3 regions of the Chlorobium sp. genome follow, and region 3 is predicted to be linked to each of the others. Evidence: riboswitches for the same ligand, from Rfam matches in the RefSeq annotation. Region 3 holds a riboswitch; each other region holds the start of a gene.
The links. A riboswitch is a leader RNA that binds a small molecule or an ion and turns the genes downstream of it on or off. The one in region 3 is predicted to bind cobalamin.
Positions count from the first base shown of each region.

Region 1: it holds a riboswitch for cobalamin, as region 3 does, so the genes downstream of both, WBP50_RS10695 (TonB-dependent receptor) here and WBP50_RS06630 (vitamin B12-dependent ribonucleotide reductase) in region 3, are expected to answer to the same signal.
Region 2: it holds a riboswitch for cobalamin, as region 3 does, so the genes downstream of both, WBP50_RS10810 (TonB-dependent receptor plug domain-containing protein) here and WBP50_RS06630 (vitamin B12-dependent ribonucleotide reductase) in region 3, are expected to answer to the same signal.

Region 1 is NZ_JBAWHG010000061.1:1,728-9,554, reverse strand. It holds gene WBP50_RS10705 (ATP-binding protein) at 1-620, shown strand, start outside; gene WBP50_RS10700 (cobaltochelatase subunit CobN) at 635-4,381, shown strand; cobalamin riboswitch at 4,441-4,655, shown strand; gene WBP50_RS10695 (TonB-dependent receptor) at 4,946-7,255, shown strand; gene WBP50_RS10690 (ABC transporter substrate-binding protein) at 7,259-7,827, shown strand, end outside.
Region 2 is NZ_JBAWHG010000061.1:33,669-41,495, reverse strand. It holds gene WBP50_RS10830 (cobalamin-binding protein) at 1-24, opposite strand, end outside; gene WBP50_RS10825 (NUDIX hydrolase) at 2-412, opposite strand; gene WBP50_RS10820 (SRPBCC family protein) at 588-1,079, shown strand; gene WBP50_RS10815 (Na/Pi cotransporter family protein) at 1,072-2,751, shown strand; cobalamin riboswitch at 2,981-3,221, shown strand; gene WBP50_RS10810 (TonB-dependent receptor plug domain-containing protein) at 3,490-5,376, shown strand; gene WBP50_RS10805 (4Fe-4S dicluster domain-containing protein) at 5,444-5,758, shown strand; gene WBP50_RS10800 (ABC transporter substrate-binding protein) at 5,807-7,024, shown strand; gene WBP50_RS10795 (FecCD family ABC transporter permease) at 7,026-7,827, shown strand, end outside.
Region 3 is NZ_JBAWHG010000040.1:43,706-51,532, forward strand. It holds gene mreD (rod shape-determining protein MreD) at 1-189, opposite strand, end outside; gene mreC (rod shape-determining protein MreC) at 193-1,053, opposite strand; gene WBP50_RS06610 (co-chaperone GroES) at 1,199-1,588, shown strand; gene nadA (quinolinate synthase NadA) at 1,674-2,630, shown strand; gene WBP50_RS06620 (hypothetical protein) at 2,701-3,426, shown strand; gene WBP50_RS06625 (pentapeptide repeat-containing protein) at 3,441-4,502, shown strand; cobalamin riboswitch at 4,655-4,924, shown strand; gene WBP50_RS06630 (vitamin B12-dependent ribonucleotide reductase) at 5,143-7,827, shown strand, end outside.

The DNA of each region.
Region 1 (7,827 bases), on a different contig from region 3:
GCGGCATTCTCTACGTTGACGAGGTGAACCTGCTCGACGACCATGTGGTCGATGTGCTGCTCGATTCTGCCGCGATGGGCGTGAACACCATCGAACGCGAAGGGGTGTCGTTTTCCCATCCGGCGAGGTTCACCCTCGTCGGCACCATGAATCCGGAGGAAGGGGAGCTTCGTCCGCAGCTTCTCGACCGTTTCGGCCTCTGCGTGCATGTCGGAGGGATTACCGATCCCCAGGACCGGGTGACGGTCATGGAGCGGAGGTTCGCCTTCGAGGAAGATCCTGAACGGTTTTTCGCCGAATGGCAGGAGGCGTCGCAACAGCTTGCCGAAAGAATCGTTCGGGCCCGCGATCTCTGTCCGTCCGTTTCGATAAGCCGCGCCCATCTTCTCGGGATAGCGAAAAGCTGCCTGAATGCAGGCGTTGACGGACACCGGGGAGACATCATCATCATGAAAACGGCGAAAACCATCGCAGCCTGGGACGGACGCGACAGCGTCGGCGCCGGGGACATCGATCGGGCGGTCGCATTCGCCCTTCCGCACCGGGTGCGCCGGCAGCCCCTTCAGGATATGGTGATGGACGTCGGTTCCCTTCCCGGCGTGCGGCAGACGGCACCGTAACCATAAAACAGGATATGAGCGTGATCACCATCGCATACTACAACAACATCCACAGTTCGGCAATCTGGCATCAGCTTGCCTCTGTGGTCCGCCCGGAGGGGATAGAGCTGCTTTCGTTCGGTTTCGGCGGCGAAGAGCCGTTTGTCGAACATCTCGACAACGGCGCCATCGACGTGCTGCTGGCAAATGTTCCTCCCGAAGCGCCCGGTCTGCAGGGAGTGCTGCCGAAGATGATGCGGGTTCCGGTAAGGGTCGCCCTGCATCCCGGTCTGCCGGAATCCTTTTCCACCGTTTCGGACGGCGAACAGCAAACGCTGCGGGAGTATTTCGGCGTGCTTTCGAAAGAGAATTTCCATAACGGGTTGCGACGGCTTGCCGGTCTCGTTCACGAGCCCTGCCGCCCGGCCTGTACGACAGGCATCTATCATCCCGACAGCGGGAGCTTTTTCGACACGGCCGCCGACTATGCCGGCTGGCTCCGCTCGACGGACAGGTTTTCCGGGAAGGCTCCCGTGGCCGGCATCATCATGCATTACACGCTGCTTGCGGAGGGCAACCATGCCGATGTCGATGCTCTCATCGCCGCACTTTCTGCGGCCGGCGTCATTCCGTTCTGCGTCTTCTGCGACAGCGAGGCCGCCACATTGCAGCGCGATCGCTATCCGTGGCACCGCTTGTTCTCCTCAGGCGAACTGCCCCCCGACATCATTCTGAACTTCCTGCTCGGGCGCCTGATCTCGACGACCGAAGATCGCCGGGTGCTGCAGGATCTCGACGTGCCGGTGATACAGCTTATCCGGAATTTCATGCTTTCGCCCGAGGAGTGGCTCGACGATCCCGTCGGCATCAGCGCCATGACCCTGACCCATTCGCTGGTGCAGCCGGAAATGTTCGGCGCCATCGACCCGGTCATGGTGTCCGGAACGGTTCGCAATCCCGGCGATCCGCCAATGGTGCGCACCGCCGTTCCCGTCGCGGAGCGTATCGGCATGGTCGTGAAGCGGGTGAAGCGCTGGGCCCGTCTGCGCCATGCACCGAACGGCGAAAAGCGCATCGCACTCATCCTGCACAACAATCCCTGCAAGGGAGTCGAGAGCACCATCGGCATGGCGGCAGGACTCGATACCTTCGAAAGCCTTCTGCTGCTCCTGCGGCGGATGCGGCACGAAGGGTACGACGTCGGGGAACTTCCCGAATCCGGGAAGGACCTGCTCGCCATGATCCATGATCGGAAGGCGCTGCTTGAGTTCCGCTGGACAACGGCTGACGGGATCCTGCGAAAGGGGGGCGTCCTGCACGCCGTGAACCGGGAGGAGTACCAGACCTGGTTCGGCACCCTCGACGAAAAGGTACGCAGCCAGGTGAACGAAGAGTGGGGCGTTTTTCCCGGAGAGGGCATGGCGCTCGAAGTCGAAGGACAACCGGCCCTGCTCATTACCGGGCTCAGGTTCGGCAAGGTGCTGGTTATGCCGCAGCCGAAACGTGGCTGCTATGGTGCACGCTGTGACGGGGAGGTGTGCCGTATCCTGCACGATCCCGGCATATCGCCTCCGCACCACTGGCTGGCGACCTATTTCTGGATACAGCAGGAGTGCGACGCCGTCGTCCATTTCGGGACGAGCGGCGCGCTCGAATATCTTCCCGGCAAGCGGGCGGTGCTCTCCCGAAACTGCTTCAGCGACATTTCGCTCGGCGACCTGCCGAACATCTATCCCTATATCATGGACACGCCCGGAGAGGGGATGATGGCCAAACGTCGCGGTCGCGCGGTCATCGTCGATCATCTCACCCCGGCTTGCCGTCCGGCAGTCCTGAACACGGAACTGCAGCGTTACGACGAACTGCTGGGCGAATACCGGCGAGCGGTCGATGGCAGGGAGACGGCGCGACAGGAAGCCCTGCAGGAGGAGCTGCTCGATCTCGGAGTCGGATTGCGCTTTCTGCCGGAAGGCGCAACGATCGCCCAGCTGCATGCGGAGGTCGAAACCCTCTCCCGACGGATGTCGCTGCTGAAGCTTTCGATGGTTCCGGAGGGGATGCATCTCTTCGGTCAGCCGCCGTCGCTTCGGGCGGTGTCGTCCATGCTGCTCTGCGCACTGCCGCGTCTCGGCGAGGGTTTCCCTTCGGCAGCCGAACTTGCCGCGCTGCATCCGGCATCCGGGGGAGACGAATTTACGAAAGCCTCCGGAATTCTTGCGGCCGTTATCGACCCGGACTCGGCTGAAGCCGCGCTGAGAGCGGCTGCCGGGCGGATTCCGCAACGGCTCGCGAACTGGTGCATCGAGACCGCTGCCGGAATAGGGCGCGCCGGCGACGAAGTGCGCAACGTGATCAGGGCTCTTTCCGGAAGCTACATCGAAGCGGGTCTCGGAGACGCTCCGTCGTCGGGAAAGCCTGACGTGCTCCCTTCCGGCAGGAATTTCTACGCTGCCGACATCATGACCATGCCCACCGAAGCGGCCTGGAAGATCGGATCCGCGATGGCTGACATGCTGCTTGACAAATTCTATCGCGAAGAGGGCCGCTTTCCCGAAAGCATCGGCATGAGCCTCTGGAGCTCCGACGCCTTCAAGTCCGACGGCGAGCTGCTCTCCCAGATCTTCGCCCTCATGGGGGTCAGGCCGGTGCGGCAGGCTAGCGGCAGGGTAGGCGCGATCGCCCTCACGCCTCTCGACGAGCTGGCGATCACCATCGACGGTGTCGCTATGCCGAGGCCGAGGATCGATGTCACCATCGAGACCAGCAGCATCGTTCGCGATATGGTTCCCCATTTTCTTGCGCTCATCGACAGGGCGGTCGCCGCCGTCAGCGCCCTCGAGGAGGAACCGGCGGAATCCAATTTCGTCAGGAAGCACACCCTCGAGCAGCTTGCCGCGCTGCAGGAGTCCCACGCCGGGAAGATGGAGGATTCGCTCATGCAGCGCCTGTCGCTCTACCGGGTGTTTTCCTCGCCGCCCGGCACCTATGCCAACGGGGTGGCCCTCGCTCTCGACGCGTCGGCATGGAACGACCGGCGCGACCTTGCCGAGACCTACATCAACCACTCCGGCTACGCCTATGGCGGCGGGCAGCTCGACCAGGGGGTCAAGGCGTACGACCTGTTCAGCCGCCAGCTTGCAAGGGTCGAAATCTCGTGCATAAAGCAGACCTCCGGGGAGTACGATGCGCTCGACTGCGGCTGCTATGCCGCAAGCGCCGGGGGAATGGCGGCGGCCGCAAAGGTGCTGTCGGGAAAAGCCGTGAAAACCTGGTGGGCCGATACGACCCGCCCCGGCAATCCCGATATCCGCGATTTCAGGGATGAGGCCGAGCGTTCGGTTCGCGCAAAGCTCTGCAACGAGGCATGGATAGCATCCATGAAAGAGCACGGTTTCCAGGGAGCCCAGGGGTTCGCTTCGCGTATCAACAACCTCTTCAAATGGAGCGCCACGACGGGCGAGGTGGAGACCTGGGTGTTCGAGCAGGTGGTGGAGACCTTCGTGCAGAACGAGGAGAACCGTGAATGGATCCGCCGGCAGAACCCATGGGCGCTCGAAGAGATCACCCGCCGACTGCTCGAAGCCGAAGCGAGGGGACTCTGGGATGCCAGGCCGGACCTGCTCGAGGCGGTGCGCCAGGCGGCCCTCTCCATCGAGGGAGATCTCGAAGAGCGGATCGGCGATGTCGAAGGAGCGTTTCAGGGCGGCCGGATCGACATTTTCACCGGCGATGAGGTCGAGCGGTGGAAACGTGAGTGGAGGATAAAGGAGAATGATGAATGATGAATTTCGTCCACCAAGTCCACTTTGGCTTGTGTCGAAGAGAACAAGTAGTAACTAACGTTTAATTATTCAGTTACGGTTTCCGGCGCTGCAAGGCGCCGGAATGAAAAGGGAACCCGGTGAAAATCCGGGACAGTGCCCGCTGCTGTAATCCCTCCGTCGGCATCCGCCGGCGGCGCGGTGCTTCCGAAAAGGCCACTGGTCCGCGCCCGCGGACCGGGAAGGCCGGAAGCATGGGGAGAGTCAGAAGACCTGCCGTAACGAAGTAATGCTTCGGGAAAAAAGCGAACAGAGATGACAGCAAGAGATGATATTCCCGGCGGGAGGGAGGCGGCATTGCCGTTTCTCCGGTGGCGAAGCGTTCTCCCTTTCGGCTCAAGGCCTGAAGGGTTCCGATGCCGCGCCCGTTGCCTGCACCATGCAGAGAGCGTGTCCGGGCGGAGTCCGGCATGGATGACGCCCTCTTATCGCAGCAGGGCCGGCCCTTTCCTGCATTCGGGGGAAAGGGGCCGACAGACAGCAACAACAACGCATTGGCATTGTGCAACCACAAAACAAAACTCGATGAAATCCTACTCAGTCAAGAAAGTTTTTCGTACGGCGGGACTGTTTGCCGTACTTGTGTCGGTATGGGTGCCGGAAGCCTCGGCCGAAAGCCGGGTCATAACCGGGGTCGTCACCAGCCGCGATGACGGCACTCCTCTGCCCGGAGCAACGATTCGGGTCGAGGGGAGCGGCGCAGGGACGGTTACCGATTCGCGCGGCGAATACACGCTGACCCTTCCTGGTGATGCGGGCCGGGTGACGGTGAGCTCTATCGGTTATGCAACGCGGTATCTCAAACCCGGTCAGGGGAAGCTGCTCAATGTCGCCCTTGCCGAAAGCGCGCATTCGGCAGGCGAGATCGTTGTTTCGTCGACACGTTCCCAGGAACAGCTGAAGAACATACCGCGCAAGATCGAGGTGATCACCGGCAAGGATATCGAGGCGCTCGATCCGGCAAGTGCTTCGGAACTGCTCAAGAAGACTGCCGGTGTTGACGTCATCGAGTATCCCGGCATGCTTTCGGGGGTCTCGATCAGGGGATTCGTTCCGAATGCCGGCTCGTATTACAATGCCGAGTATGTCTCGTATCTGCTTGACGGCAGGCCGCTTGGCACGAGAAACCTCGCCGCCGTCGATATGAACATGATCGAGCGGGTCGAGGTGATCAAAGGGCCTTCATCGGCACTGTACGGATCGCAGGGCATGGGAGGCACCATCAACTTCATTTCGAAAAAGTCCCAGGGACCCATCAGAGGCAAGGTATCGCTCGGCTACGGCAGCTTCGAAACCTTCGACGGCAGCGGCGCGATCGGCGGTTCGATCAGCGACCGTTTCGATTTCGACCTCGGTTTCCGGTATTTCAGCCAGAACGAGGATTACAAGGTCGGCAATAACACGCTCATCTCGGATCCCTCCCCGGAGATGGTCGAGGAAGGGATCGGCGCCATGCGGAATTCCACCTATTCCAGCAATTCCGGTTCGCTCCGCATCGGCTACCGTCTCAGCGACAGTTTCAGGCTCGACCTGCGCGGCGCGTTTTTCAACGCTCCGTCGGTTCATACGCCCGGTTCCATCTGGGGTTATTATGAAGACGGATTGAAGGATGTCTTCCGCAAAACCGCGGATATTTCCCTTACCGGTACGGCGGGACGACACCATGTCAAATTCATGCCCTACTGGTCTGAAGACGAGAGCCGAAACCTGAAGAGCGCCTCGGGCAAGACGTACGCCTATTTCGAAGGCCGAAACGAGGAGTACGGTTTTCAGCTGCAGGATGCCGTAACCATCGGCAGGCATCGCGTGACGGCCGGCGTCGATTACCATACATCGACCTACAAAACCCAAAGGCACAGCGCTCCAGGGGTTTCCGCCGCTCCCTACAGTCCGGACGGCAGGACCAGCAGCCTCGGCCTCTTTGCCGAAGCCGGGCTCTCGTTCCTCGACGGGCGGCTTGTCGTCACTCCGGGAATGCGTTACGACATGAGCACCTTTGCCATGCTTGATACGCCGCTGATCGCGGACGTGGATACGGAAGAGACGCATGACGGGTTTTTCAGCCCATCGCTGGCTTTCCAGTACTCATTACTGCCTGCCCTGAAGACCCATGCGAGCATCGGCCGGGCGTTTGTGTCGCCCTCCGCGTTGCAGAAGGCCGGGGAGTATATCGATACCTATGGCTGGACGGTGCGGGGCAACCCGGACCTGGAGCCGGAAACGAGCGTGACCTGGGATGCCGGTCTGACCTGGAGCGACGAGAAACGGGGATTGCGGGCCGATGTCACCTACTACGATACTGAATGGGAGGATTTCATCACAACGGAAAGCACCAGCGACGGCAGCAAGATCAAAACCTATGTCAATGCGGCAAGCGCCAGGCTGCGGGGCATGGAGTTCGAACTCTCCTGCGATTTCGGAGCGATGGCCGACTACCGTTATTCCTTGCGCTGCTATGCCAGTTACACCCGTCAATTCGAAGCCGAGGTAACAAAGTACGGCGTCGAGAGCCCGATGAAATATGTTCGCGCCGGGCTCGGCTCGTTCGGTATCGAGTACAACGACTTCCATCTTCTCAATGCCCGTCTCAGCGCCCGTTACCTGGGCTCCCGTTACGAGGACAACTATTTTACGTCGATACGTCCGACGCTGAAGAATTCCGTTCTTGAGCATGAACCGGCTCTTGTGTTCGATGCGACGGTTGGCGTTTCCATCGACGGGAAGAACAGCGTCGCCCTGACGGTGAAGAACCTTCTGGATGAAAACTACACCGAAAAGGATGGTTACAACATGCCGGGCAGGTCGTTCGGCGTGAAATATACGGTAACGTTCTGAGGTATGGAAAAGCAGATGAGATTCGTTTCATTCCGGATCATGCGGGCAGTACTGGTGACGGTACTGCCCCTTCTGCTGCTGGCGGGGTGCCGGCAGGAGCGGGAACGGCCGGTCAGAAGGGGTGCGAAGAGGGTCGTGGAGCAGGAAATCCCCCTGCGTTACGCCCGCTGTTTTACCATGAAAAAGGTTGGTTCCTGTACCCTCATCGAGATCAGGAAGCCGAAAGGGGCCAGGCTCGGGGTGTTCTATCGCTATCTGCTCGTTCCCGGAGGAGAAACCGCGCCTTCCGGGTATCCTGACGCCCTGGTTGTGGCCACTCCTGTCAGGAAAGTAACCTGCGGTCTTGGCCTGCAGGTAGCCATGATCGGGCAGCTCGACCGGATCGAAAGCATAGCGGGGGTGGGCATGGGGAAGTGGACGGGAAACCCTGAGATCCGCCGGAAGATGGCTGCCGGAGAGGTGCTCGAGACGGGCATGTCCGCCGATATGAACATGGAGACCATGGTGAACATCGACCCTGATATCGCCTTCGTCTACTCGTCGGGAAGCGATACCGACATCCATGACAAACT
Region 2 (7,827 bases), on a different contig from region 3:
TTTATGCCATGTCGCGAGTCGCATACTGTTTCAGGAGTTCGTTATGGTGGAAGGCGAGTGGCATCGAAAGCGCCTCGTCGAGAGGGAACCAGCCCGTTTCCTCGACCTCGTCGGGCATCAGGCGGAGGGTTCCCTCAGCTGTTCCGAAAAACGCAAGCGCAACCGCATGGAAGCCGTACTGCGGAAAGATTTCGTCGATGTAGCAAAGGAACTCCGGATAGGCAAACCCGAGCCCGGTCTCTTCGCCCACCTCCCGCCTGACTGCTGCAAGAGCGGTTTCGCCCTGGTCGATATGTCCTCCGGGAAGGCACCAGAATCCCCTGAAGGGCATAACGGCCCTCCGGGTAAGCAGCACCGTCGACCGGTTGGCCCTGTCCGGCGCGATGATCGCGGCTACCGTGGCTTTTGTCATGGGATGGCGGTTACATGGGACAATATCTTTCCTTCAGCAGGGAAAATGGCAAAAAAAGATGATATCCGAATGCTCCCTGCTGCAAAATATTCCGTGTCGCCGCATTACAGACGGCTACTTTTTACCCCTTCAAACCGTTATAGCTGAAAACGGTAACACAATCCGCCTTACTATCATGGGGCTCAACACCCTGACCTTCAGGCAGTGCATTCCGGTCTCCATCGAAGAGGCATGGGAGTTTTTCTCCGATCCGGCGAACCTGGCAAGGATCACGCCACCGGAAATGTTTTTCAGGATCACCAGCGGTACTGCAGGGCAACAGATTTACGAGGGCATGCTGATCACCTATACGCTTTACCCGTTCATGATGCTGCCGGTGCAGTGGGAGACCGAAATAACGAAGGTCGACAGACCTTTCCTTTTCGAAGACCGGCAGAAATCCGGGCCTTACGGGAGCTGGCGCCACCGGCATCAGTTCCGTGAAATTCCGGGAGGCATCGAGATGACCGACCGGATCGACTATTCGATGCCTTTCGGAGTGTTCGGCGATCTGGTCAATGCGCTGATCGTGAGCCGCCGCCTCGAGGAGGTGTTTGCCTACAGGAAAAGAAAGACAGGAGAACTTCTTGGTGTCATGAATTCCGCATCGTTGCACCGCCATGCATAACGAACTTTCCTTTCCGTCCATAGCGCTTTCCTTTGCCGGGGGGCTTGCGCTGTTTCTCTACGGCATCACGGTAATGAGCGGTGGCCTCAAGAAGGCCGCGGGGAGCCGCATGCGCGATTTCATTGCCCGTATCACCGATAACCGTTTTTCCGGATTGCTTGCCGGAGCCCTTGCCACCATGATGGTGCAGTCGAGCAGCACCATCATGGTCATGCTGGTCGGGCTGGTGCAGTCGCAGCTTATGACCTATGTCCAGGCGCTCTCCATCATGCTTGGCGCGGAAATCGGCACGACGGCCATGGCGCAGCTTATCGCCTTCAGGATTCACGAGTACGGTCTGCCGGTTTTCGCCGCGGGTTTCGCGCTCAACCTCCTGAGCCGGAGGGAAGCGCTTCGCAACGCGGGTGAAGCGCTCTATGGATTCGGGCTGTTTCTTTTCGGCATGAGTCTGATGTCGGGAGCTGTCGTGCCCCTCCGCTCTTACGAGCCGTTTCTGAAACTTCTTGGCTACATGGAAAATCCGCTGTACAGCGTGCTTGCCGGTATGCTGCTGACCGCTCTGATGCAGAGCAGCGGAGCCTTCATCGGCATTGTGATCACGCTTGCCCAGCAGGGTTCACTGTCCCTGGAAGCCGGCATTCCGCTGCTGCTCGGCGCCAATATCGGCACCTGCATTACCGCAACGCTGGCAAGTATCGGCACCATGCGTCCGGCTCGCCGCGTCGCTCTTGCGCAGGTGCTTTTCAATGTCAGCGGAGTTGCGGTTTTTCTGTTTCTCATTCCCTGGTATGCCGATTTCGTTCGCATGCTTTCACCGGCGGCGGGGGTTCCCGGAACGGCCATTCCACGCCAGATTGCCAATGCCCATACGTTTTACAATGTCTTTATGGCGGTCATGTTCCTTCCGCTGATTTCCTTCTGGGCGAAACTGCTGATTCGTCTGATTCCCGACAGTCCTGAAGAGACGCGGCTGCGGCCTTCCGTCTGGTATATCACCAATTCCGCTCTCTCCACGCCGTCGCTTGCCCTGAGCTATGCAAGGGCAGAGACTGTGCGCATGAACCGTATTCTTGAAAGGATGGCAGGGGCTTTGCTTCCGGCTTTTACCGGAAACCCTGCGGCAGGAGATACGCTTTTTCCGGAGCTTTCCCTTGCCGGGGGAATCGGCATGCGGGAGGAAAAGATCGACTTTCTTGAATCGAAAATGTCGGATTATCTCATTGCCATCAGCCGGCAGGAGCTCGGTGAGCGCGAGTCCCGGGAAGTTTTCGCACTCATGGCTATCGTCAAGGACCAGGAGTCGATAGGCGACAGCATCGAGGCTCTCCTGCAGAAGCTGACTGGGCGATCCCCGGAAGCCTCGATGTCCCTGACGGAGGAAGGCATGGCTGACCTGTCGGCCCTGCATGCATTTCTCTGCGGTGAAGTTGCCGGTCTTACCGGTGCCGTGCAGGAGATGGGTGCCGCCAGGGCATCGGCAATCGTGCACGGTGCCGACGATTTTTCCGTGCTTGCCGCGGAAGCTGAAGTCCGGCATCTGCAACGGCTGCGCAGGCTGCCCGAATCGGCCATGACGCACGACCGGCATATGGAGCTGCTGCATGCCTTCGAAGAGATGCACCACTACTGCAAGAGCATAGCCCGCAGCATCATGAATGCGGGAAGTCAGTAGCAGAAGATGTGGGCGGTGAGTGGTGAGCCGGAAGGCGGAAGTCGGTCGCCGTGAGAGGTGGGCGGTTAGCCGGAAGTCCGGGGGCGAAAGAGTGCCGGAAGTTACAGTTGTAAATAGTTCTGAGTTTTTTTTGCTGAACTGACGTTCCGGTTATTCTTGCCGCTCACCGCTCACCGCTCACAGATTTCTTGCATTTGAAAAAATTATTCGCTATCTAATTCCCTCGAAGTTCTTTCTCGTCATAACAGGTGCCGGCTTAAAAGCCGGAGAATAGGGAAGTACGTGAGATTCGTACACTGTACCCGCAACTGTACAACGGTAAACCGCCATTCAGAGCTCATGGCCACATGAGTTTGAAAAGCGGTCTTTTCAGGTCACTGCGCTGATTTCCTCCCAGGAAAAGCGCGGGAAGGTCTGCAAAGGAAGTAAACCGTGAAAGTCAGGAGACCTGCCGGTTATGCTATTGCAATCAATAATCAGACTACGGGTTTATAGTCTCAGGCAATACTGTACATGAAAAAAACAATGTATCCGGCGACATCCATATCCTGAGCGGCTCAGGTACTTTCTGCTCTAACGGTTTGTTTTCGGTTGCTCCGTGCGCGCCTTTCCGGCTTTTCAGCATCGTTGGCTTCGTATGGATGCCGTGTTCGTGTTTTTTTTTCGTGTACGTTTCCTGCCCCTGGACGGACCTGTCAGTCAGTTTGAAGTTTTATGAAACTGATAACAGGCAGACACATGACAAAAAAAACAGTTGCCTTTCTTGCGGTTTGCGTTGCATGCCAGAGCGCGTTGTACGCAGGGGAACCCTCCGAACGCTTTTACACTACCGATGAGGTGGTGGTGACGAGCAGCCATTTTTCTGAAAAGGAAAAGGAGAGCGCCAGGTTTATAACCGTCGCCGACAGCGAGAAACTCAAAAAAACCGGGGCCACTAACGCCATCGAAGCGCTTTCCCGAATCGGCGGTCTCGGGTACAAGTCCCTCGCTCCCCTTGGCGTCAACAAACTCGGCATGAACAGCTCGGTCTACATCAGGGGGATGGCCGACGGCGAGCTCATTCTTGTCAACGGCATGCCTGTCCAGCAGGCAGCTTCGAAAGGGTATGATCTCAGTGCCATTTCCATAGACCAGATCGAGAGAATCGAGGTCCTCAAGGGCGCCGCGTCCACGCTCTATGGAGCCGATGCGATGTCGGGCGTGATCAATATCGTTACCAAAAAACCTTCCGGCGAAACATCGGCGACCGCCTCGGTTGAATTCGGCAACGAATCGTGGATGAACCACGGCGTCAGCGTCAACCTGCCCGGCGCGACTATCGGTTTTCGTTACCAGCACATGGGCGAACTCGACAATGTCGGCCGTCAGTTTACCAACAAGTACACCAATGCCCTTGACGAGACCGACCGGTACATGTTCAGTCTCAACCTGTCACCGTTTGCCGACACCTATATCGATTATCAGTATTCCGGCTACGAAACGGGCTTCATCGATCGTTATGATTCGGGACTGGTCGAACGGACGGATCAGCAGAGCGACTTTCATTTTCTCAATATTCGTTATGAAAGCGATGTGTTCAAGGCAAAGCTGTACGGCGTTTACGACAATCGCGTTCAGACGGAGTACGTCGATGGGGTATTCGAGTCGGAGGTCGAGCGTCTGAATTACAATTACGGCGCCGAGACCGATTATCGTTTTCTTTTTTCCCGCGGTTTCGAGCTGAGCGTGGGAGCGGACTATGTTCATCGCTATGCCGAATATTCCAACATCTACGGGGAGAAGTCGCGCGATGATTACGGCGTATTTGCGGAGTTGAAAAAACGGTTCGGCGATGACGTTATCCTGACGTTCGGCGGGAGGGAGCAGTTCATCGACAACGAAGCGGAAACGACCGATTACAACGTGTTTCTGCCAAGCGTCGGTCTTATGTGGAAAGCTTCGGACGATCTCAATCTGTTTGCCAATGCGGGCAAGGCTTTTCAGGCTCCGACCTTTACCCAGCTGTACTACGACAGCAAAACCATCAAAGGAAATCCCGACCTCAAACCGGAATCGGGCTGGAGTTACGAGACAGGGTTCAAGTGGAACTGCGATTGCGCTTCGGCAAGGATTTCCGGATTCTGGATGACGTATGACGACAAGATCCAGATCGATCGAAAGACAAAGCCTTACCGCTATTTCAATGCCGGCGCGTATGAAACGAAAGGCATCGAATGGGAGCTCGGACTGCGCCCGTTTTATGGCGAAGCAGGGATTCTCGGCAGGGTTTCGCTGTCTGCAGCAGGATACTGGGCGGATCCTGTCTCGGAAGATATCTACGGAGAAAAATACCAGCCAGGTCCGAAGTTCCAGAATACCTTCGGCATCACGTATGCCTCGATACCGTTCGGTCTCGACCTGAGATGCCGGATACTTGCCGGCCGCCAGGACAATCTGGACAATTATACCGCTTTCGATCTTTCCGGAAGGGTGAAAGCGGGCCCCGGCAATGTCACGGTCGCTGTTGAAAATCTGTTCGATACCGAAATCCAGACCTCCGGCAATCTGGTTGAAACGGCAAGCAGCCGTTACGTCTATTACGATCCGGGCCGTCTTCTCCGGGTCGGATACGCGGTTGCATTGTGAACGACCCTTTTTCTCCGTCAGAGCCTCCCGTCTGTGTGTGGGGCGGGGGGGCTGGCAAAACCTGTGAATGGAGATAATCGTGAGCGACCATGACAAGAGAAGAAAACGTCGGCTGACTGTTCCCCGTGAGCAGATCGAATGGTATCCGGCGATCGATCCCGATCTGTGCAACAGTTGCAGTTCCTGTTTCGATTTCTGCCCGAAAGAGGTTTTCGCATCGGGGCCCCGGGAAGAGGGGCTGCGGCGTCGGCCGAAGATGACGGTCGCCGAGCCGTACCGGTGCATTGTGCTGTGTTCCGCCTGCGAAAGGATATGCGCCGCAGGGGCGATATCGTTTCCCCCGCGTGAGGCTTTCGAGCACCTTGTAGAATATACCGACTGAAAGAGAATGAAAAGAGATGAGGTACGTATGTGTCGGAAGGGTAGTGCGATGACGCATCCAGGTGGAGCGACCCCTTCCCGTAAAGGGGTTCGCCCGGCTCTGCTGCTTGCCGGTCTGATCCTGCAGCTGCTGTTTTTTTCGGGGTGTACTGCCGTGCAGGAAGAGGGCTCCGGCCCGTCGCCATCCGGTTCCGCGCCGCACGCCGGGAGCGGTTTCATCCGGTATGCGAAAGGGTTTTCCCTGCAGCATCACGCCGGATTCATCACCCTGCACATCGATCCGGCTCCGGACGGGCGGAAGGACACGCTGCGCTATATCCTGCTTCCCTCCGGAGCTTCGGTTCCGAAGGGTTTCCATGGCTATGTTCCCGTCCGGACCCCGGTAAAAAGGATTGCGGTTTTTTCCACCACGCATATCGGTTTTATCGATATGCTCGGCAGGAGTGACGGCATTATCGGGGTTTCCCGTCCCGAGTTTGTCAACACCCCTGCGGTCAGATCCCGCATAAGGAGCGGAGCGATCAAAGCGATCGGCATGCCGTTCAGTCCCGATGTCGAGGTTCTGCTGAATCTGGACCCCGATCTGGTTATCGCGCCGGCGCTTCCCGCGGCCCGGAAGACCGATTATCAGGCGCTTGTCCAGGCGGGCATCCCGGTGCTCGTCGTTGCCGAATGGCTGGAGCCGTCGCCTCTCGGGCGCGCCGAGTGGATCAGGCTGTTCGGCGCTCTTTTCGGCAGGGAGGATGCGGCTCGCGAAAAGTTCGACGCCATAGAGCGCTCCTACCGGAAACTCGCCGCCCTTACAGAGAACGTCAGGGAGAGGCCTGCGGTACTGACCGGCCTTCCGGTAAAGGATACCTGGTTCGTTCCTGCCGGCGGCAGTTACGTCGCGGCCCTGCTGCACGACGCCGGTGCGGCCTATCCATGGAGCGACAGGCCCGGTACGGGCAGCATAAGCCTGGATATCGAAGCGGTCTATCCCGTTGCGCTCGAGGCGCCCTACTGGTTGAACCCCGGAGCGGTCGAATCGATGGACGAACTGCTTGCCATGGATAGCCGCTTCCAGGATATGCTTTCCGTAAAAACTGGCAGGGTCTACAACAACAACCGCTGGATTAACGCAGCAGGAGGAAACGCCTACTGGGAGTACGGCGTTCTCAGGCCCGATCTGATTCTCCGTGATCTTATCTCCATCCTGCACCCCGGGTTGCTGCCGAAAAAGGGCGGCAAACCCGATTCCCTAACCTTTTACCGGGAGATCAGGTAGTATGGCCGTCCGTATTTCCGGCGCGCAGGCTTCGGACGGGCATGCGTGGCCCCTTCTTTCTCCGAAAGCAGGCATGCTGTTCGTGCTCCTGCTTGCGCTTCTGCTGCTCTTTCTTCTCGATATCGTGCTGGGTTCGGTGCAGATACCGCTTGAAAGCGTTATCGGGATTCTGCTCGGCAGGGGCGCCGAACACCCCGCCTGGGAGAAAATCATTACGGCCATCCGCCTGCCGAAAGCCGCAACCGCGGTTATTGCCGGAGCAGCCCTTTCGGTGAGCGGCCTGCAGATGCAGACGCTTTTCCGCAATCCTCTGGCCGGCCCCTCGGTACTCGGCATATCGGCCGGTGCAAGCCTCGGGGTCGCCGTGGTGATGCTTGCTTCAGGCGGCGCGGCCAACGCGTTCGCCATCCGTCAGCTCGGCTTCGGAGGGAGCTGGCTTATCGTCATCGCGGCAACGCTCGGCGCGATGGCCGTGCTGCTGATCGTGCTCGGCATAGCCGTTCGGATCAGGGACAACGTCGTGCTGCTCATCGTCGGCATCATGGTCGGCAATATCACGATTTCACTGATCAGCATCTGGCAGTATTTCAGCGAACCCGAGCAGATCCAGGACTATCTGATCTGGACCTTCGGCAGCCTTGGCGGAGTACTCGGGCCGCAGCTTGCCGTGCTCGGCGCCGTTGTCGCTCTGGGACTTCTTGTCTCCTTTTCCGCTTCGAAGTCGCTGAACGTGCTTCTCCTCGGCGAAAATTACGCGCGCAGCCTCGGCATGAGCACGTTCTTCGTTCGGGTGTCGGTGATTG
Region 3 (7,827 bases):
GGCGAGGAACCCGGCGGCAAATCCGAAGGTCATGCCTTTCCGCTGTCCGGTGAAAACCGACATGAAGGCCAGAAAGACGGTAACGGCATCGGGCGAAACGCCCAGCAGCGTCAGTCGCGAAAAACCGAATACCTGCAGCAGCGTGACTGCAAGCAGGATGATGATGGGGAGGGTAAGGGTTTTTGTCACAGCTCAGTTCACAGGGTTGATGATTGCCGGTTTATCCTGGGGCAGGACGCTTTCGAGCATCTCTATCTTTTCCGGGTCTTTCTTTGCCGGCGCTACCAGTACGTGGGTCAGGGTCGAGAAATCGACCGCCAGGCGGACAGTGATGTCGTAAAAAAGTTTGTCCGGTTTGATGCGGACAATCCGTCCGACGGGTATGCCGCTTGGCGCGAAGGTGCTGAAGTCCGTCGTCAGCATCAGTTCGCCCTTTTTCAGCGGACTGCTTATCGGAATGTGCTCGATCTGGGCAAGATGCTCCGCACCGCCGTTCCAGCTGAGTATACCCAGAGCGCTGCTTCTGTCGGACATGACGCTCACCTTGAAGTCGCTGTGTATGACCGGCATCACGCCGGCGTAATGCCGGGATACGAACACGACCCTTCCGACCAGCCCGTGAGGGGTAAGCACCGTCATGTCCGGGCGGATGCCCCGGTCTTTTCCGGCATCGATCAGGAGCATGTTTTCCCTTGAACTGAATTTCCGGTCGATCACCCTGGCGATGATGTAGCCCGAGGTGTCGAATGTGGAGTCGGCCAGCAGTGCGCGCCTGGCTTTTTCGTTTCTGAGCGCCGTCTCGCTGCGCAGGGTTCTGGAGAGCATCTCCGCGTTGATTTTCAGCAGCCGTTCGTTTTCCCCGCGGAGATTGAGCAGGTAACCGTAGCTCGATATTTTCTCATTGATCGACGCCTGGAGCTCGGTGCCGCCGCTCCGTATTTTCGAGAGCATGTCGTCCTGCTCGAACCTGATCAGGAGGAGAGCGATACCGCAGTAAAGCAGCAGGAGCAGGTAGGCGTTATGTTTGAGGAGAAAACTGAAAAACTTCTGCACGATCACAAATTCCGTTTAAGATACCTGATGCCGTCCGCTCCTGTAGTCCGCAAGCCCGTGTGGTTTGCCTGAGCGGTTATTTTTATTACATTTTCCTGTTTCAGGTACAGTATTGTTCCTGGCCAATATGACAAGTTGTCAACATATGGTGCAAAACATAAATATAACAGATAAATTTATTGTTGTCGGCGACAGAGTGTTAATCAAGCCGAAATCTCTCGACGAACGCACAAAATCAGGCATATACCTGCCTCCGGGCATTCAGGAAAAAGCCCGGATCCAGAGTGGTTATGTCATCAAGACCGGGCCGGGCTATCCGGTAGGACCGCCGCCGGAATCCGACGAGCCCTGGAAGGAGCAGCTTACCGGCGCGCAGTACATTCCCCTGCAGGCGAAAGTCGGTGATCTGGCCATTTTCATCCAGAACAGCTCCTATGAGATCGAGTATGAGGAGGAGCGCTACATCATCGTGCCCAACTCGGCGATTCTGCTTCTCATCAGGGAGGACGACGATCTTGAATATTATCTGAAATAACCGGCGGGCAGTTACGGGCCGCATCAAGTTTTCCAGTAACGGGGTACGCTCAGGGCGGAGCCCCGAACCCCTTAGCAACGCGATCATGACTTCTGAACCTGTAGAGCCGTTTCCATCAAAAGAGGAGTTGCTTCTCCGTGTAGGGCAGTTGAAAAAAGAGCTGAATGCGGTTCTGCTTGCCCATTACTACACGCTTCCCGAAATTCAGCAGGCAGCCGATGTTGTCGGCGACAGCCTTGCCCTGGCGCGCAGTGCGGAGAAAACCGGCGCTGACGTGATCGTTTTTGCGGGCGTTTACTTCATGGCCGAGACAGCCAAGATTCTCAATCCCGAAAAGCTGGTGCTCGTTCCCGACGAATATGCCGGATGCCCGCTGGCCGACAGCTGTTCTCCGGAGGAGTTCATGCAGTTCCGCCGGCAGCATCCCGGCGCGGTTGCCGTCAGCTATATCAACTCTTCGGCGGAGATAAAGGCGCTTTCCGATCTTATCTGCACCTCTTCGAACGCCGAGCGGATCATCCGCTCCATTCCTGCCGGGCAGAAGATAATTTTCGGGCCGGACCGCAATCTCGGCGGCTACCTCATGAAAAAGCTGCAGCGGGAGATGGTGCTCTGGCAGGGGTACTGCTATGTACACGAAGCGTTTTCCGAAGAGTACATTCTCGAAGCGTGCCGGCAGTACCCCCATGCCCTCCTGATAGCGCATCCGGAGTGCAGGGAGGAGGTGCTGCGCCATGCCGCTTTCGTCGGCTCCACCCAGGCGCTGCTCGACTTTACGGTATCGAGCCAGTCCTCCGCTTTCATTGTTGCAACCGAGCCGGGCATTCTCTACGAAATGCAGAAACGTTCGCCCCTGAAACAGTTCATTCCGGCGCCCAAGGACATGCAGAACCCGCGCAGCGTCTGCAAGCAGATGAAGCAGAACACGCTCGAAAAGCTGGTGCAGTGCATGCAGGAGCGCAAGCCGGAGGTGGTGCTGCCCGAAGATCTCAGAACCGCCGCCCTGAAGCCGATTCGGCGTATGCTCGATCTTTCGGCCTGAACATGACTTTACCGGGCGCCGGACCGGGTCGGCGCCGTTTCACTCTCGAACCATCAAACCCTCATCACGTATGGAACGCTTTTTCGGACGCACATCCAGAGGGATGTCGATCATGACCACCGTTCTGGTCCTGTTTTTCAGCGCCGCCGATGCCTGCGCATGGCATGACCGGACGCATATGGCCGTCGCCCAGGCTGCGGGGTTCGAACGCTGGTACAGCGCCGCGGCTCCCGATGTGGTGAAGTCGAGGGATATGTTCAGGCCCGTCGAGGAGAAGAACCACTACTACAACAACAACGCAGACAGGAAAGTGACGGCGCGGATGGTCATGGAGCAGGTGGAGCGCTTCAACCTGCCTGATGACGAAGAGGGGCACCTTTACGGGGCGATTATCGGTTCCGTCAGGGACTATAAAAAGCTGAGTGCGACCGGCAAGTATGCCGACTATCCGCTCGTGTTCTGCGCCCACTATGCCGGCGATCTCTCCATGCCGCTGCACAATACCGTCTACGACGACTTCAACAGGGAGCGCCACGGCGTCAACGACGGCATTATCGAATGCAACGCCCTGAACAATATCGGCTATATCCAGCGGAGCATGTACGATATCCGTATCGAAAGCGAGGAGGATCTTGCCCGCGAAATCGCACGGGTTGCCGAAACCGCCCGCAGGCTTGGCCGGAAGATCAGAAAAGAGAACCGCAACATGACCCAGGCCGAGACCTATACGCAGGTCATTCACAGCGCGTCGCTCTTCAGGGCCATTCTTCGCTACGTCGGAAAGAACCCCTGCTGATCAATACCTAAAACATGGCAAGCCAGGAACAGCTTTCGGTTCTCCTGCGGGGAGTCGCCTCATGGAACCTGTGGCGCCGTCAGAATGGCATGGCGTATCCGGACCTCCAGGGCGCGGATCTCCAGGGCTTCGACCTCCGTGATGCCGACCTGAGCGGCGCGAGTCTTTCCGGAGCGAATCTGCGGGATTCGGACCTCGGCGGAGCCGATCTCAGGGGGGCCGATCTCGATGGTGCGGATCTTGGAGGAGCCCGGCTGAGCAAAAGCACGATCGACATCAATACCCGGTACGAAACCCTGCTGGGGTGCGATATCGGCGTCAACGGTTTTTATTCCGCCCCGACCGATTCCGCGGCGCTCATGCGTCTCGATCCTCCGGGAAACTCCATGCAGGGGTCCAATGCCGAGGCGGTGATCGAGAGTCTCCGGCAGGCCAGAAAACTCCATACCTTTTCCATGATCCTTGCCGGCATCGGCCTCCTGTTCATCGTCATCCGGCCGAAATCGATATCCCTTCCGTACCTGTCAGGCTCCTTCAAGTTCGATGACCTCAGCTATGCCTTTCTTGCCGCCCTGCTCTCGACCGGCCTCCTGAGTCTTGTGGCTACCTTCATCGACTCGGCCCTGCAGGGTGCGCGCTATCTCAACGACCGCCGTTCGGTCATGACCGTCGGGCATTTCCCCTGGGTGCTTTCAAAATATGAGCAGAATCCGGAGGTCCGCCGTCAGTCGAAAATCCTGCGGTTTTTTCTCAGTTTCCATCCGCTGGTCTATCTCTACTTTTTCGTCAAGTGGGATGCGCTGTTTTCCGGCGACTGGGCAGGGGTTGTCAGTCACTACCAGGAGCTTCCCGTCGTGCTCGGCGAATGGCTGCTGCCGGTTTTCTATGTGATGCTTTTCAGGCTTTGCCTGCGGATTTTCAGGCTTTCCGCCGGCTTTCAGAAGCCGATTCTTTTCGACGCCGAAACCGAACGGGAGCGGCGCTCCGACATGGAGCGTCTCGCCCATGCCGTTGAAGCGCAGGCTGCGGAGATCGCCGCACTCGCCACCCTCCTGCGGGAGGAAAAAGAGCGGTGAGGGATTGACAGGGAGCGGTCGGGGTCGGGCATTATCAGGCTCTTGGTGTTGAACGCTCTCCGGAGTTCGATCGATGCTGCAGGGGAATTCGTGCCATGGCCCGAAAATCACCATCCTGTTTTGCCTGCCGGTGAAAAATCGTTACACTTCAGCAATTCATTCGATAGTACGGTGCCGGATGCGTAATGCTGCCGGATAATAGGGAAGTACGTCTGAATCGTATACTGTACCCGCAACTGTAAGATGGTTTGCCGTGAGTCGATACGGACAGCTCTGTCCGGATGGTCGTTGCGGTTCGCGGGCATGCACTCTGCCGATTCCAGATACCACGGGAAAAGCAGGGGAAGGATGCCGCAGGAAAAAGCGTCGGAAGTCGATGCAACCGTCGAAGTCAGGAAACCTGCCGTAATTGCTTGTCGCCGATCGGCTTCGGGAATAGAGCCGGGTGACCTTTTCAGCCGTCTGATCTTTTTTTATTTCATGATCTTTTTTCGTCAGTATGGTGAGGTTATATTATCCATACTATTGCCCCCCTAAAGACAGTAGCAATGGCTTGCAAGCTTGTTGTCCGGGTAAGGTAACTTATTGAATATAAAGGGTTTACCTATCAACAATCATTTATCGATTCTGGAGACTTCATATGAAAATCGCCCGCCTGTTTACCTCTCCCGGAGAGAACGTCTACGACCGTTTCGAGTACACCCTCCGTTCATCCGTGCTGCGTAATCCGGACGGCTCGAAGGTGTTTGAACTGAACGATATCGAGGTGCCGAAACACTGGTCGCAGGTGGCGGCCGATATTCTCGCCCAGAAATATTTCCGCAAGACAGGGGTACCCCGGCGTGATGCTGACGGAAACGCGGTGCTCGACGAAACGGGCCAGCCTGTAACCGGCAGCGAGCGCTCCATCAAGGAGGTCGTGCACCGTCTTGCCGGATGCTGGAAGGAGTGGGGCGAAAAGAACCGTTATTTCGATTCGCCCGACGACGCGCAGGCTTTCTACGACGAGGTCGCCTATATGCTGCTCCGCCAGATGGGCGCACCCAACTCTCCCCAGTGGTTCAATACCGGACTGAACTTCGCCTACGGCATCGACGGACCCGCTCAGGGGCACTTCTATGTCGATCCGGCAACCGGCCAGACCAGGGAGTCCGAAGACGCCTATTCCCGTCCCCAGGCCCATGCCTGTTTCATCCAGTCGGTCAATGACGATCTGGTCAACGACGGGGGCATTTTCGATCTTGCCGTGCGCGAAGCGAGAGTGTTCAAGTTCGGCAGTGGATCGGGCACCAACTACTCGAACCTGCGTTCATCCGGCGAAAAACTCAGCGGCGGCGGCAGCTCTTCGGGGCTGATGAGCTTTCTCAAGATATTCGATTCGGCGGCCGGAGCCATCAAGTCCGGCGGAACCACCCGTCGCGCGGCCAAAATGGTGATTGTCGATATCGACCACCCGGACGTGGAGCGCTTCATCGAGTGGAAGGCGCGTGAAGAGGACAAGGTAGCTTCACTGGTGGCCGGTTCGAGGATCTGCTCCCGTTTTCTCAAGGCGATTGTCGACGAAGCCATTGCCAACGGCTCCGACCGTTCCGAAAACATGAAGCTGCAGCTTCTCATCAGGAACGCTCTTTCGCGGGCCGTGCCGATGAACTATATCCTCAGGGTGCTTGCCCTGGTCGATCAGGGTTACACCACCCTCGACTTCGACGAATACGATACGCATTACGAATCCGAAGCCTACCAGACCGTCGGCGGCCAGAACTCGAACAACACCGTCAGGGTCACCAACGCCTTCATGAAAGCCGTCGAAAACGACGATATGTGGGTGCTCCGCGAGCGTACGACCGGCAAAACCGCAAGAGCCGTGAAAGCCCGCGACCTCTGGGAAAAAATTCTCATGAGCTCATGGAAATGCGCCGATCCCGGCCTCCAGTTCGATACCACCATCAACGAGTGGCATACCTGTCCGGAGAGCGGCAGGATCAATGCAAGCAATCCGTGCTCCGAGTACATGTTTCTCGACGATACCGCATGTAATCTGGCCAGTCTCAACCTGATTCACTTCGTCGATGAATCGACCGGAAAGATCAGGGTCAGGGAGCTGCTGCACGCTTCGGCACTCTGGACTGTGGTGCTGGAGATATCGGTGCTGATGGCGCATTTCCCGTCGAAGGATATCGCCCGTCTCAGCTACGAGTACCGCACGCTCGGTCTCGGCTTCGCCAATCTCGGTACCGTGCTGATGGTGCTCGGCATTCCTTACGATTCGCCCAAGGCCCTCGCCCTGGCCGGCGCGATTTCCGCGCTCATGACCGGTCAGGCTTATGTGACCTCGGCTGAAATGGCAAAGGATCTCGGCGCGTTTGCCGGCTACGCGGCCAATTCCAAAGAGATGCTGCGCGTCATCCGCAACCACCGCCGTGCCGCCCGCAACAATTCGGAGGAGGAGTACGAGGGACTCAGCGTCAAGCCCCGCGGCATCGACAGCGAATACTGTCCGGCCGACCTTTTCGAGGCTGCCGGAAAAATATGGGATGAAGCCCTGCAGAAAGGCAAAAAGCACGGCTTCCGCAACGCGCAGGTCAGCGTCATCGCCCCTACCGGCACGATAGGTCTGGTGATGGACTGCGACACCACCGGCGTCGAGCCCGAGTTCGCCATCGTCAAGTTCAAGAAACTGGCCGGCGGCGGTTACTTCAAGATCGTCAACCAGTCGGTGCAAAAGGCTCTCGAACGGCTCGGCTACACCGACTCGCAGATCGACGATATCGAAAAGTACTGCAAGGGTCACGGCACGCTTGCCGGATGCCCCGCCATCAACCGCCAGTGGCTGAAGAGCAGGGGATTTACCGACGAGAAGATCGAGCAGGTCGAGTTGCAGCTCGAAACCGTTTTCGACATCCGTTTCGCCTTCAACAAGTGGATACTCGGCGAGGAGTTCTGCCAGTCGCTGGGATTCAGCGACGAACAGCTCAACAGTCCCGATTTCGACATGCTTCAGGCGCTCGGGGCCACCGAACGGGACAGCGAAGTCGCCAACGACTACATCTGCGGCACCATGACCATCGAAGGGGCGCCCCATCTGAAGCTCGAACACCTGCCGGTTTTCGACTGCGCCAGCCGGTGCGGCAGAAAAGGGGAGCGCTATATCACCCACATGGCCCATGTCCATATGATGTCCGCCGTACAGCCCTTCATTTCCGGAGCCATCTCGAAAACTGTCAACATGCCGGGCTCGGCCACAACTGCCGAAATCGGCGACGTATACCGTGCCGCCTGGCAGCATATGGTCAAGGCCATCACCATCTACCGTGACGGTTCGAAG